DNA from 3 places in the Paenibacillus barengoltzii G22 genome. Region 2 is predicted to be linked to each of the others. Evidence: riboswitches for the same ligand, from Rfam matches in the RefSeq annotation. Region 2 holds a riboswitch; each other region holds the start of a gene.
What was found. Region 2 has a riboswitch for cyclic di-AMP ahead of C812_RS01760 (TrkH family potassium uptake protein). Riboswitches for the same ligand answer to the same signal wherever they lie in the genome.
Positions count from the first base shown of each region.

Region 1: it holds a riboswitch for cyclic di-AMP, as region 2 does, so the genes downstream of both, C812_RS21350 (3D domain-containing protein) here and C812_RS01760 (TrkH family potassium uptake protein) in region 2, are expected to answer to the same signal.
Region 3: it holds a riboswitch for cyclic di-AMP, as region 2 does, so the genes downstream of both, C812_RS07645 (3D domain-containing protein) here and C812_RS01760 (TrkH family potassium uptake protein) in region 2, are expected to answer to the same signal.

Region 1 is NZ_KE159656.1:139,540-142,800, forward strand. It holds gene rnmV (ribonuclease M5) at 1-541, opposite strand, end outside; gene C812_RS21350 (3D domain-containing protein) at 690-1,826, opposite strand; cyclic di-AMP (ydaO/yuaA leader) riboswitch at 2,142-2,354, opposite strand; gene C812_RS21355 (TatD family hydrolase) at 2,552-3,261, opposite strand, start outside.
Region 2 is NZ_KE159652.1:359,223-362,483, reverse strand. It holds gene C812_RS01765 (potassium channel family protein) at 1-228, opposite strand, end outside; gene C812_RS01760 (TrkH family potassium uptake protein) at 246-1,589, opposite strand; cyclic di-AMP (ydaO/yuaA leader) riboswitch at 1,656-1,822, opposite strand; gene C812_RS01755 (CPBP family intramembrane glutamic endopeptidase) at 2,173-3,261, shown strand, end outside.
Region 3 is NZ_KE159652.1:1,639,999-1,643,259, forward strand. It holds gene C812_RS07635 (amino acid ABC transporter permease) at 1-422, shown strand, start outside; gene C812_RS07640 (amino acid ABC transporter ATP-binding protein) at 409-1,131, shown strand; cyclic di-AMP (ydaO/yuaA leader) riboswitch at 1,303-1,471, shown strand; gene C812_RS07645 (3D domain-containing protein) at 1,480-2,172, shown strand; gene C812_RS07650 (polysaccharide deacetylase family protein) at 2,257-3,087, opposite strand.

The sequences.
Region 1 (3,261 bases), on a different contig from region 2:
CTCCTTTGCTTTCCAACTCGGCTAACGCAGCTGCAAACTCCTCGCGGCTGATCCGGAACACGGTTAACCGCTTGTAGAGCTGCTTTCCGTTACAATATCCGATACCCAGCAGCTCGCCCAGCGCTTTTCGCCGCGCCGCCGCTTGCGGGTGCACGATTAACCCTGCGTTTATCAAGTCTTCCCAGGTGATCGCGGCCTCTACTCCAGGCGCTTCGCTGCGAACCCGGGATAACGCGGCGCGAATCGCCTCCGGCGAGGCGTTCTCCACCCCGATGTCGCCTCGCTTCGTCGCCTCCGCCTCCGGCAGGAAAGCGTGCTTGCAGCCCGGCACCCGCGCAGCCACAATCTTGCGAATCCGCTCCCCGGCATGGTCGGGATCCGTAAAAATAATCACGCCCCGGCGTTCCTGCGCCAAAGCGATTTTCTTGAGCACGGCTTCGCCGATCGCCGAACCTCCGGTCTCGATTGTATCCGCCTCTACGGCGCGCTTTATGGCCACGGTGTCGTCTCGACCCTCCACCACGATGACCTCTTTGATCATGAATCTGTCTTCCTTCCTGTTCTTGCTTGTCTCCACCAGAATAACAAAAAGAAGAGGATCATATCATCCTCTTCTAATCCACTGTCTTATTCATCATCCTAATACTATCTTATTCCCTTCGCATTGTAAAACGAAAGAGAACGAGAACTTAGTTCAATTCCGGCTTCGTCGGACCGATCACGTAGACGGTGCGGCCCTTCTTGCGGCCGAATTTCTTCGCATCCTTCAAACTATCAAAATACACATCCATCTTATGGCCATCGATGGCCCCGCCGGTATCCTCTGCCTTACGGAAGCCGATTCCTTCGATGTATACCCACCAACCAAGCGGAACGACGTCTTTATCCACCGCAATCGTTCTGCCTTCTGTCACGCGGGTACCCGAAGCCGTGCGGGTGCCAATTCCGTCTTCTTCCGCCGAATACGCGGTTAACGTAACATTTTTCAAGACTTTTTTATATTTGAATGAGACGCCACCTTTGGTCGTCGTTCCGCTGATGTTCACCGTATTTCCCTTACGGCTGATGCTGGCCGACAGAACCTCGGTAGGTTTCTTCGTACCGACTGCGATCACCTTCGGCTGAGCTTCCTTGGAGACCTCTTTGCCGAGCCAACGCTTCGCCACGAATTTTCCGTCTTCGTAAGTTTTCTCAATGTTGTGAATGACCAGACCTTCGGAACCTTCCTGGATCACTTTCGTGGTGCCTTTCAGCAGCTTGTCGTCCGACGTTTTGACCACGCTAAAGGGCACGGCCTCCTTCGTCTGCACCGTTTGCTTGCTGACCCGAACGACCTTCACATTCAGGTTCTCGGTAACTTTACTGTCCAATGTCGGTGTCACCTTGTCGTCTTCACCCAAAGTGATGCCGAGCTCGGACAATACGCCCTCGACTTTGCTTTGCGTCGTGAAGTGGACTTTCGTATTGCCGTCCGCAGTCACATTGACCGGCTTCGCGCGTACTATGACAATGCGGTCACCGTTCTTCAGCGAGCTTTCCAGCGGGAGGGATACTGAATCCTTCGCACTGAGCTTAATCGATTGTTCCTCCAGCAGATGAGCTACACTGGATTGGGTTGTCTCCACAGACTGGACATTCCCGTCCACAATCAGGGATACTTCCTTCTGTGCCTGGCTATACAGCCAGATTAGGATGATGATGATTCCCGCGATGGCCAGAACGCCGACGAGCGCTATCTGACGTAAATTCTCATGCTTCCATCGCATTGCGTAAGACATGCTGGATGAGCGTGATTCATGGGTCTCCTCTTTGCGGAAAATGCCCATTTCTTCCGTCCTCCTTCATAGTCCCGCCGTCTAGGTCGATGCATGATAACGATTGACGCGACTACAGTTACTTTTTACAAAACGCGCAGCGGCTTGCTTAAATTTCAAATCTAAAAGTGTGGTTCATAAGATGACTTCTTGACTACCTTAGCGCGTTTTGCATCCTTGACCAGTCTCTCCTGCTTGTCGTCACCTCCTGTTTTCCAACAGTATGACGACCCTATTACTTTTATTCAAAACAAAAGAAGCCGGGAGAAAGAGTTAGAGGAACTCCTTCGTGGCTTCTTGAATGTCTTGGGTGTAATAGCTGCACGAGTGACCTCTCTTATTCGCTTACGAGGTTAGCTGTCGGGTTCGGGCGAAAGAGAGCCGCCCTTTCTCAGTACATTCGCTCATGGCGCAATGACCTTGAATTCACCCCATAGACCCTGGAAAGAAATCGAATACGAACGCATACAGGCTATCGCCAACTGCAATCCGTATTGGTTCCCCCGTTCTCCGTCATAGGAGATTCAGCGAGACTGGTTCATGGAACCAAGCATCGTACGGTTCAAAACGAACCGAATCGATACTGAAAAGATTCTATCCTGTTTCGATGCAGGTTGTAAAGGACGAATCAACCACGTTTTTTTAAAAAAATGGTTAAAAAAATGTAATGACCTTGTTTTTGAGGGTTAAAAAGCATTAATCTTTCCGAAATCCTCTTTATTTCATCCGTTTTGCTCTCAAATACTCGGGATTCCAAATCGTTCCAATGCGTTTCGGGTGGTAATTTCCGCGATTTCCTCAAAAGTGACCCCTTTGAGCTCGGCTGCCATTTCTGCAACCAAGCGGACATGAGCGGACTCATTCCGTTTACCACGATATGGATGCGGCGTTAAATAAGGGGAATCCGTTTCGATCAGCAATCGATCCATCGGCGTCTTGGCCAACACTTCTTTTGGCTGTTTTGCATTTTTAAACGTAATCGGCCCGCCAAACGACAAATGAAATCCCAAATCTAGACACATTTTGGCAATTTCCCAACTGCCGGAGAAGGAGTGCATCACACCTCCAACCTCGTGGGCTTTCTCTTCCCGAAGGATGCGCACCACGTCTTCGTGAGCGTCCCGATTATGAATGGAAATCGGCATGCCTAAGCTGCGAGCCAGTCCAATTTGCTGGCGAAAAACCTTATGTTGAACGTCCTTAGGGGACGTATCCCAATAATAATCCAGCCCAATTTCTCCGATGGCGACGACCTTCTCATGCTTGCACAATTCTGCAATCCAGTCCAAATCGCCCTCTTGCATCGTAATCGCGTCTTGCGGATGCCATCCGACCGCGGCATAAATGAAGTCATAGGTCTCTGCCAGCTTCATGGTCGAAGGGATTGTCTCACGGTTAAATCCGATGTTGATCATCCGCGTAACCCCTTGTTCCACAGCGCGCGCGA
Region 2 (3,261 bases):
GCCAATCGCCACGATGCCGCAATCAAAATTGCGAACCCCCAGCGACTTCAGCACCTCTTCTTCTGTGGCATCAGCGACAACGGTATGCGTGAGCCGATCGCTAAGTTCTTCCACGATCTCTTCATTCCGGTCGATGCCCAGAACCTCATATCCTAACTCCATCAATTCCAAGGCCAGACTCGAGCCGAAGCGCCCCAAGCCGATGACCACAAACTGCTGCTTTTTCATTTTTGCCCATTTTCCCCTTATCCTATAATGATTTTACCTTCTGGATGGCGATACAACTCTTTCCCCTTCCTTGGACCAATCGCATAGGCGAGCGTCAAAGGCCCCAGCCGTCCGGCAAACATCGTAAGACTAATCACTACTTTTCCAAAATCCGTCAGACGCTCCGTTAAGCCCATCGATAATCCAACGGTTCCAAAAGCGGAGGTCGTCTCAAACAAGATAGAGAGGAAATTTGCATCTTCAGTAGTGGACAATACCATCGCTACAGCAACGATGACGAACAGCGCCATCATCGTAATCGTCAGCGCCTTAGAGATCCGTTCCTCAGCAATCCGGTAACGGAATAACACCAAATCCGTCCGTCCACGGATCATGGAGATCACCGCACCGATAAGAATCGTAAAGGTAGTCGTCTTGATCCCGCCCCCTGTTGAGCCAGGCGAAGCCCCAATGAACATCAGGATGATCATGAAGAATTGCGTAGCCTGACGCAGCGAACCGGTATCAAGGGTGACCACCCCTCCCGAACGCGGCGTGACCGATTGAAATAAAGAGGCCCAGATTTTGCCGCTCCAGCTAAGCGGCTCCAGCGTGCGTGGATTCGTGAATTCGAACACGAAAATGACGATCGTACCAATCGCAATCAGGACCGCCGTCATCGACAGCACAACCTTGGAATGAAGCGACAATTTGCGATGCTTGCGATACTCCGCCAGATCGGACAAGACAATAAAACCAAGACTGCCGGACACGATAAGTAAGATGGATACAATGTTAATCAAAGGATCGTTCACATAGGGGATTAAACTGCGGTAATCCCCAAACAGATCAAATCCTGCATTATTAAACATGGAAATCGAATGCCAAATCCCAAAATACAGCGCCCGGCCAAACGGCATATCAAAGGCCCAGCGGAGGGTAAGGAACACCGCTGCACCGGACTCAATCAGCAGCGAATACACCAGCACCTTGCGAATTAAGCGAACGATGCCTTCCATTGAATTTTGGTTCATCGCTTCCTGGAGCAAGAGACGGTCTTTCAGCGAGATTCTCCGTTTCAGGACGAGGGAGAACAAGGTAGCCATGGTCATAAAGCCAAGCCCCCCGATTTGGACGAGCAAGATGATGACGATATGGCCAAAAGTTGAAAAATACCTTCCCGTATCCACTACAAACAGCCCCGTTACACAAGTTGCCGAAGTTGCCGTAAACAATGCATCAACAAATGGCGTCGGTGCCCCGGACGTCCCGGAGATCGGAAGCATAAGCAGCAGACTTCCCAGCAAAATGATGAGGGCAAACCCAATCACTAATACCTGCGGCGGAGAAAGGTTTATTTTCTTCGTATTCAACGCGTTCACCTCATCGTCTTCCTGAAAAAAGAACAAAAGAAAAAAGCACTGGAAATCCAATGCCTTTCGGTGTTTGGTTCCTGATGCACAAGCCTACGAGGTTAGCTGACGGATTCGGACATGCCCAGTTGCCCTATTCGCGGACGCTTCATCCTCCCATGTAAGAAGTTGAAGCTCCGGGAAATTCACCCCAAAATGTACGGTTCCCCCGTTTTCATTACGAAATTCGGCCAATCTTTTCAATTGTTTTCATTCATTTTTCGTCAAATGGATTATATCCCTTATTGCGTCCCACCACAAAGCTCTATTTTCAAGAAAAAGACCAGAAAAAGACGAAATCAGGGATTGTGCAGATCAACTTCCCCTCCAATCTAAATGATGCGTAGACTTGCCGAAGTTTTTGCCGTTTCTCGTCAATTTTGCCCTCCGTCTGGCGCAGGGGGGATAGCTGTGTTATCTTTACTTTGACGTACTTGAGCGAAAAACATACCTCATATTATAAGAAGAGTACGTTTCCCAGAATTGATTTCAACTTAATCACAAAGGAGTTTTGCGAGTGAATTCCCCTTTGACGTCAAACGGCCGCCGCAGGATGAAGACCAAAAATCTGTGGCTGCTGGCCGCCCTCGGATTCATTGTGTTCGTGGCCGTTCAACTGTTCCCGACCACCGATTCAGAATCGTTGCAGTTGCAGCAATCAAATGAGGTGATCAGCAAACAAGAAGCAGCCGCCAGTGCAAGTGAATTTGTCCAATCGGTACTTGGGATCGACCTGCCGAATCCCGCGAAGGATAAAGCATTAATTACATACGAAACACGTTCTGATCTGTTTGGTTACTTAACCAAAGCCGATCTGCTCGCCCCATACTTAAAAACGTATGACAAGCAATTTCCCTATGACGTATTTCGTGTCCGTTACACGGATCCCACTGAAGCGTTAAGCGCCGTGACCGTAGATGTTCATATGACTACGGGGAAAGTCGTTGGCTTCGAGGAGATTAGTTCCTCCAGCAACGCCACCAAGCAGATGATGCTGGATGTAGGATCGGAAACGACCGATTCCATGAAGGCATGGGAAGGGGATCTCACGCTAGCGGAGAAAGAGGAGCTGGCACAGCCTTACCTGAACGCTTTCGGATTTCAACCAAGCGATTTGGAGCTGGCCTCCGGTGAAGGGGATGTAGGCCTCCTCTACCGTATCCAAGGCTACACCTTAGGTGAATCGCAGGCGGAAATCAAGCTTAGCTTCGAATACGGTAAGGTTTCTTCGTTGGAGAGCTATTTTAGTGTACCTCAGGCACATCTGGACTACGTTGCCGGGCAGACCAAAATCGCCAGCTGGCTTACCTATGCGGGTTATGCCCTGTTGACGTTCGTGCTGGCCATTCTGGCGATCGTTTACAGCGCGCTGACGCGAGTTCATACCTCGTTTAAGCGGGGAATTTTCCTGGCGTCGGCTTACTTCGTGTTATCCACGATTGGAACGATCAACATGATTCCGGTGTTCCAAAAAGACGGCCTTGAAGCCGGTGTACTCGTCTTTGGCCTCTTCTTCCAAGGTCTGGTGACCTTGTTCCTGGCCGCTTCCGTGTACTTCTCGTTAGTCGGCGGCGACGGACTGTGGCGGAAGAACGGCATCAACCTCTGGGCAAGATCAAGGGAAGAAGGGTATGGCCGTTCC
Region 3 (3,261 bases), 1.3 Mb from region 2:
TTGGCATTAATTTTTCGCCGATTGAATCCGGTTCAATTACGCTTTCGATCAACAGTTCAGCTTATCTGGCAGAAATTTTCCGCGCCGGGATTCAAGGTGTGGACCGTGGACAAGGAGAGGCGGCTCGTTCCTTGGGGATGACTAAAGGGATGACGATGCGCCACATCATCATTCCTCAGGCAATCAAATCGGTACTCCCTGCCATTGGCAACGAGTTTGTGACCATTATCAAGGAATCATCGATCGTTTCTATTATCGGGATTACGGAATTGATGTTCCAATCCGGCGCGATTGTGGGCATCACCTATGACGGAATGACGCCATACTTGATTGTTGCTATTCTGTACTTTATTCTGACATTCACGCTGTCTCGGATTTTGGGCGTGTTCGAAAGGAAGTTGAAGACCAGTGATCACCGTTAAAGGTTTGCATAAAAAATTTGGCCAACTCCATATTTTGCGCGGGATCGATCTGGAAATCTCCAAAGGCGAAGTTGTCGTCGTTATCGGTCCGAGTGGATCGGGGAAGAGTACGTTTCTTCGTTGCTTGAACCTGTTAGAGGTTCCGACCGAAGGGGAGATCACCTTTGAAGGAGCTTCCATCACTGCCAAAGGCCATGACATCAATAAAACCCGCGAGAAAATGGGCATGGTGTTCCAGCACTTTAATCTGTTCCCGCACAAGACCGTAATCGACAACATTACGCTGGCCCCTATTCGCGTTAAGAAGCTCGATAAAAGCAAAGCGGAAGCAATCGCCATGGATCTGCTTCGCACGGTTGGACTGGAGGATAAGAGAAACGCCTATCCGGCGCAGCTCTCCGGCGGTCAGAAGCAGCGGATTGCGATTGCCCGCGCATTGGCCATGGAGCCGCATGTGATGCTGTTTGATGAGCCAACGTCGGCTTTGGACCCGGAGATGGTCGGAGAGGTGCTTGACGTCATGAAGAACCTGGCTGAGCGGGGCATGACGATGGTTATCGTTACGCATGAGATGGGATTTGCCCGTGAGGTAGGTGACCGCATCCTGTTTATGGATCAAGGCGTCATTTTGGAGCAAGGTACGCCGCAAGAGGTGTTTGGGGCGCCAAAGCATCAGCGGACGCAGGACTTTTTAAGCAAAGTATTATAAATTTGAGGGACCGTCCGAGGACTTCGGGCGGTTTTTTTGTCCTTTGGAGTTCGAACGTACGCTCTAAGTTTACACGCTTTTTACTATTAAACACAAAAATGTAACCAGTCCAGTCAAGGGATTCCGCCGTTTGGTGGGATTTACCTGGCCTATTGGTTACAAAATTGTGATATATTGAGTAGGCCGAAACCTGAACTTGAGGTGCGGGGGACGAAAGATGAAAGCAGAAGCGGTCACGCTGACTGTTTTCTTGGGGTGAAGCGTATCGAGGCGATGCGCCGGGAATGATCCTTTTTCCCGAATCCGACAACTAACTCCGCAGGCGCAGTAAAAAGGAGGGCAATTCACTTGAATACTCGTATTTGGTCTAAACTTGCAGCAACGGCGCTGATTGCCGTAAGCCTTACGATTCCGATGCAGACGATATCCGTCCATGCAGACGCGGTACATAAAGCCGTGGAAGGAGATACATTTTATCTTCTTGCCAAAAAATATGGCGTAGACATGAATAAACTCATGGCTGCCAACCCATCCATCAATCCAAGTAATATATACGCTGGATTGAAAATCACCATTCCGGGCGTCCAGACGCAATCGACAGGAGTAGCTTCTGCTGCTCCGGCGAAGAAGGAAAATGCGGCGACGACAACCGCATCCGCTTCCAAGCTGAAAGTGATGTCCACTGGGAACGTGGTTGAAGCGTGGGGGAAAACCTTTACTTACTCGAAAACGATTAATGTGAAAGCTTCGGCGTATTCGGCATCCGCTAGCGAGAATGGAAAATGGGGAGCGGTTGACTACTTCGGCAACCCGCTGAAGCTGGGCACCATCGCGGTTGATCCCAAGGTCATTCCGATGGGCACGAAGGTGTTGGTAACCGGGCATAACCATGATGGGCTGCCGGATCAAGCTTTTGTAGCTACGGCTACTGACCAGGGGGGAGCTATCAAAGGCAATCGGATCGATATCTTTATTCCAGGCAGTGCGGCAAATGCGAAAGCGTTTGGGTTCCAAGATGTGACGCTTTACGTATTAAATTAAACATGAGGTGTAGATCAAAAAGCCGGTCAGGATATGTCCTGGCCGACTTTTTGGTTTTGCTGGCAAATGGCCGATTCATACGGGTCAGCGGTATTTGGTCGTATGCAGCAGCTCAGAAAGATCAACGAATTGATACCCTTGTGCCTGCAGGGCGTCGATGATCTTCGGCAAAGCTTGAATGGTGCCGGTTAAGTCGGAGCCGACGCCGCCGCCTGAATGTTGAAGGATGATCGAGCCGGGGCCCGCCGTACTCATCACATTGGAGAACACCTTCTTTTCGTCGATCCCTTTCCAATCCTGGGAATCCACATTCCAATTTACGAGGGTGTAACCGTTCTTCTTCGCCCATTGGACCTGTTCTTCCTTAATTTCTCCATAAGGCGGCCGAATCAATTGGGGACGATATCCAACGACGTTCTGAATAATTTTCTCCGTGCGTAAAATCTCGCTCTGGAACTGCTTAATGGAGCGGTTACGGAAGTTCGGATGACTATAGGAATGGTTGCCGATGAGGTGGCCTTCGTGACTCATCCGCCGCAACAAGCCGGGAAACTTCTTTGCTCGCGCCCCAACCACAAAGAAGGTGGCTTTGACCCCTTTGCGGTGAAGTACGTCTAAAATTTGCGGTGTAAACCGCGGATCCGGCCCATCATCGAAGGTCAGCGCAATCTGCTTCACCTCCGGTCCCCGGAAGATGAAGGTTTCTGAATATTTGCGGCGCAGTTCACCAAGATCGGCTGACGTGGTACCTGCAGGTATGAATGTATCCTTATTGTCCGCCTGATTCCCCTGAGATGTTGGGCCCCTAAGTTCGAGATCGCGTGCTGTGTCGGCTTTAACAGGATACAGTTGAGTCCCGCCTGCCATGACCAGAGAAGCGGTCATACAGCAGACCAGAACTTTCTTCAGCTGTATAAGCAATGTGAAGTCCCCCTTCAATCCGAAAACTGTACATGTTCCCTAGTATCCCCTAACTTTGCAAAGATCATAATGGACGGTGCAAAATCGCGCAGATTACTGCCTATGACCAGTTGTGAGAGATGTCACAGACGAACCCGTTAAAAACATGCATCCTTTGATGAAGTGTAA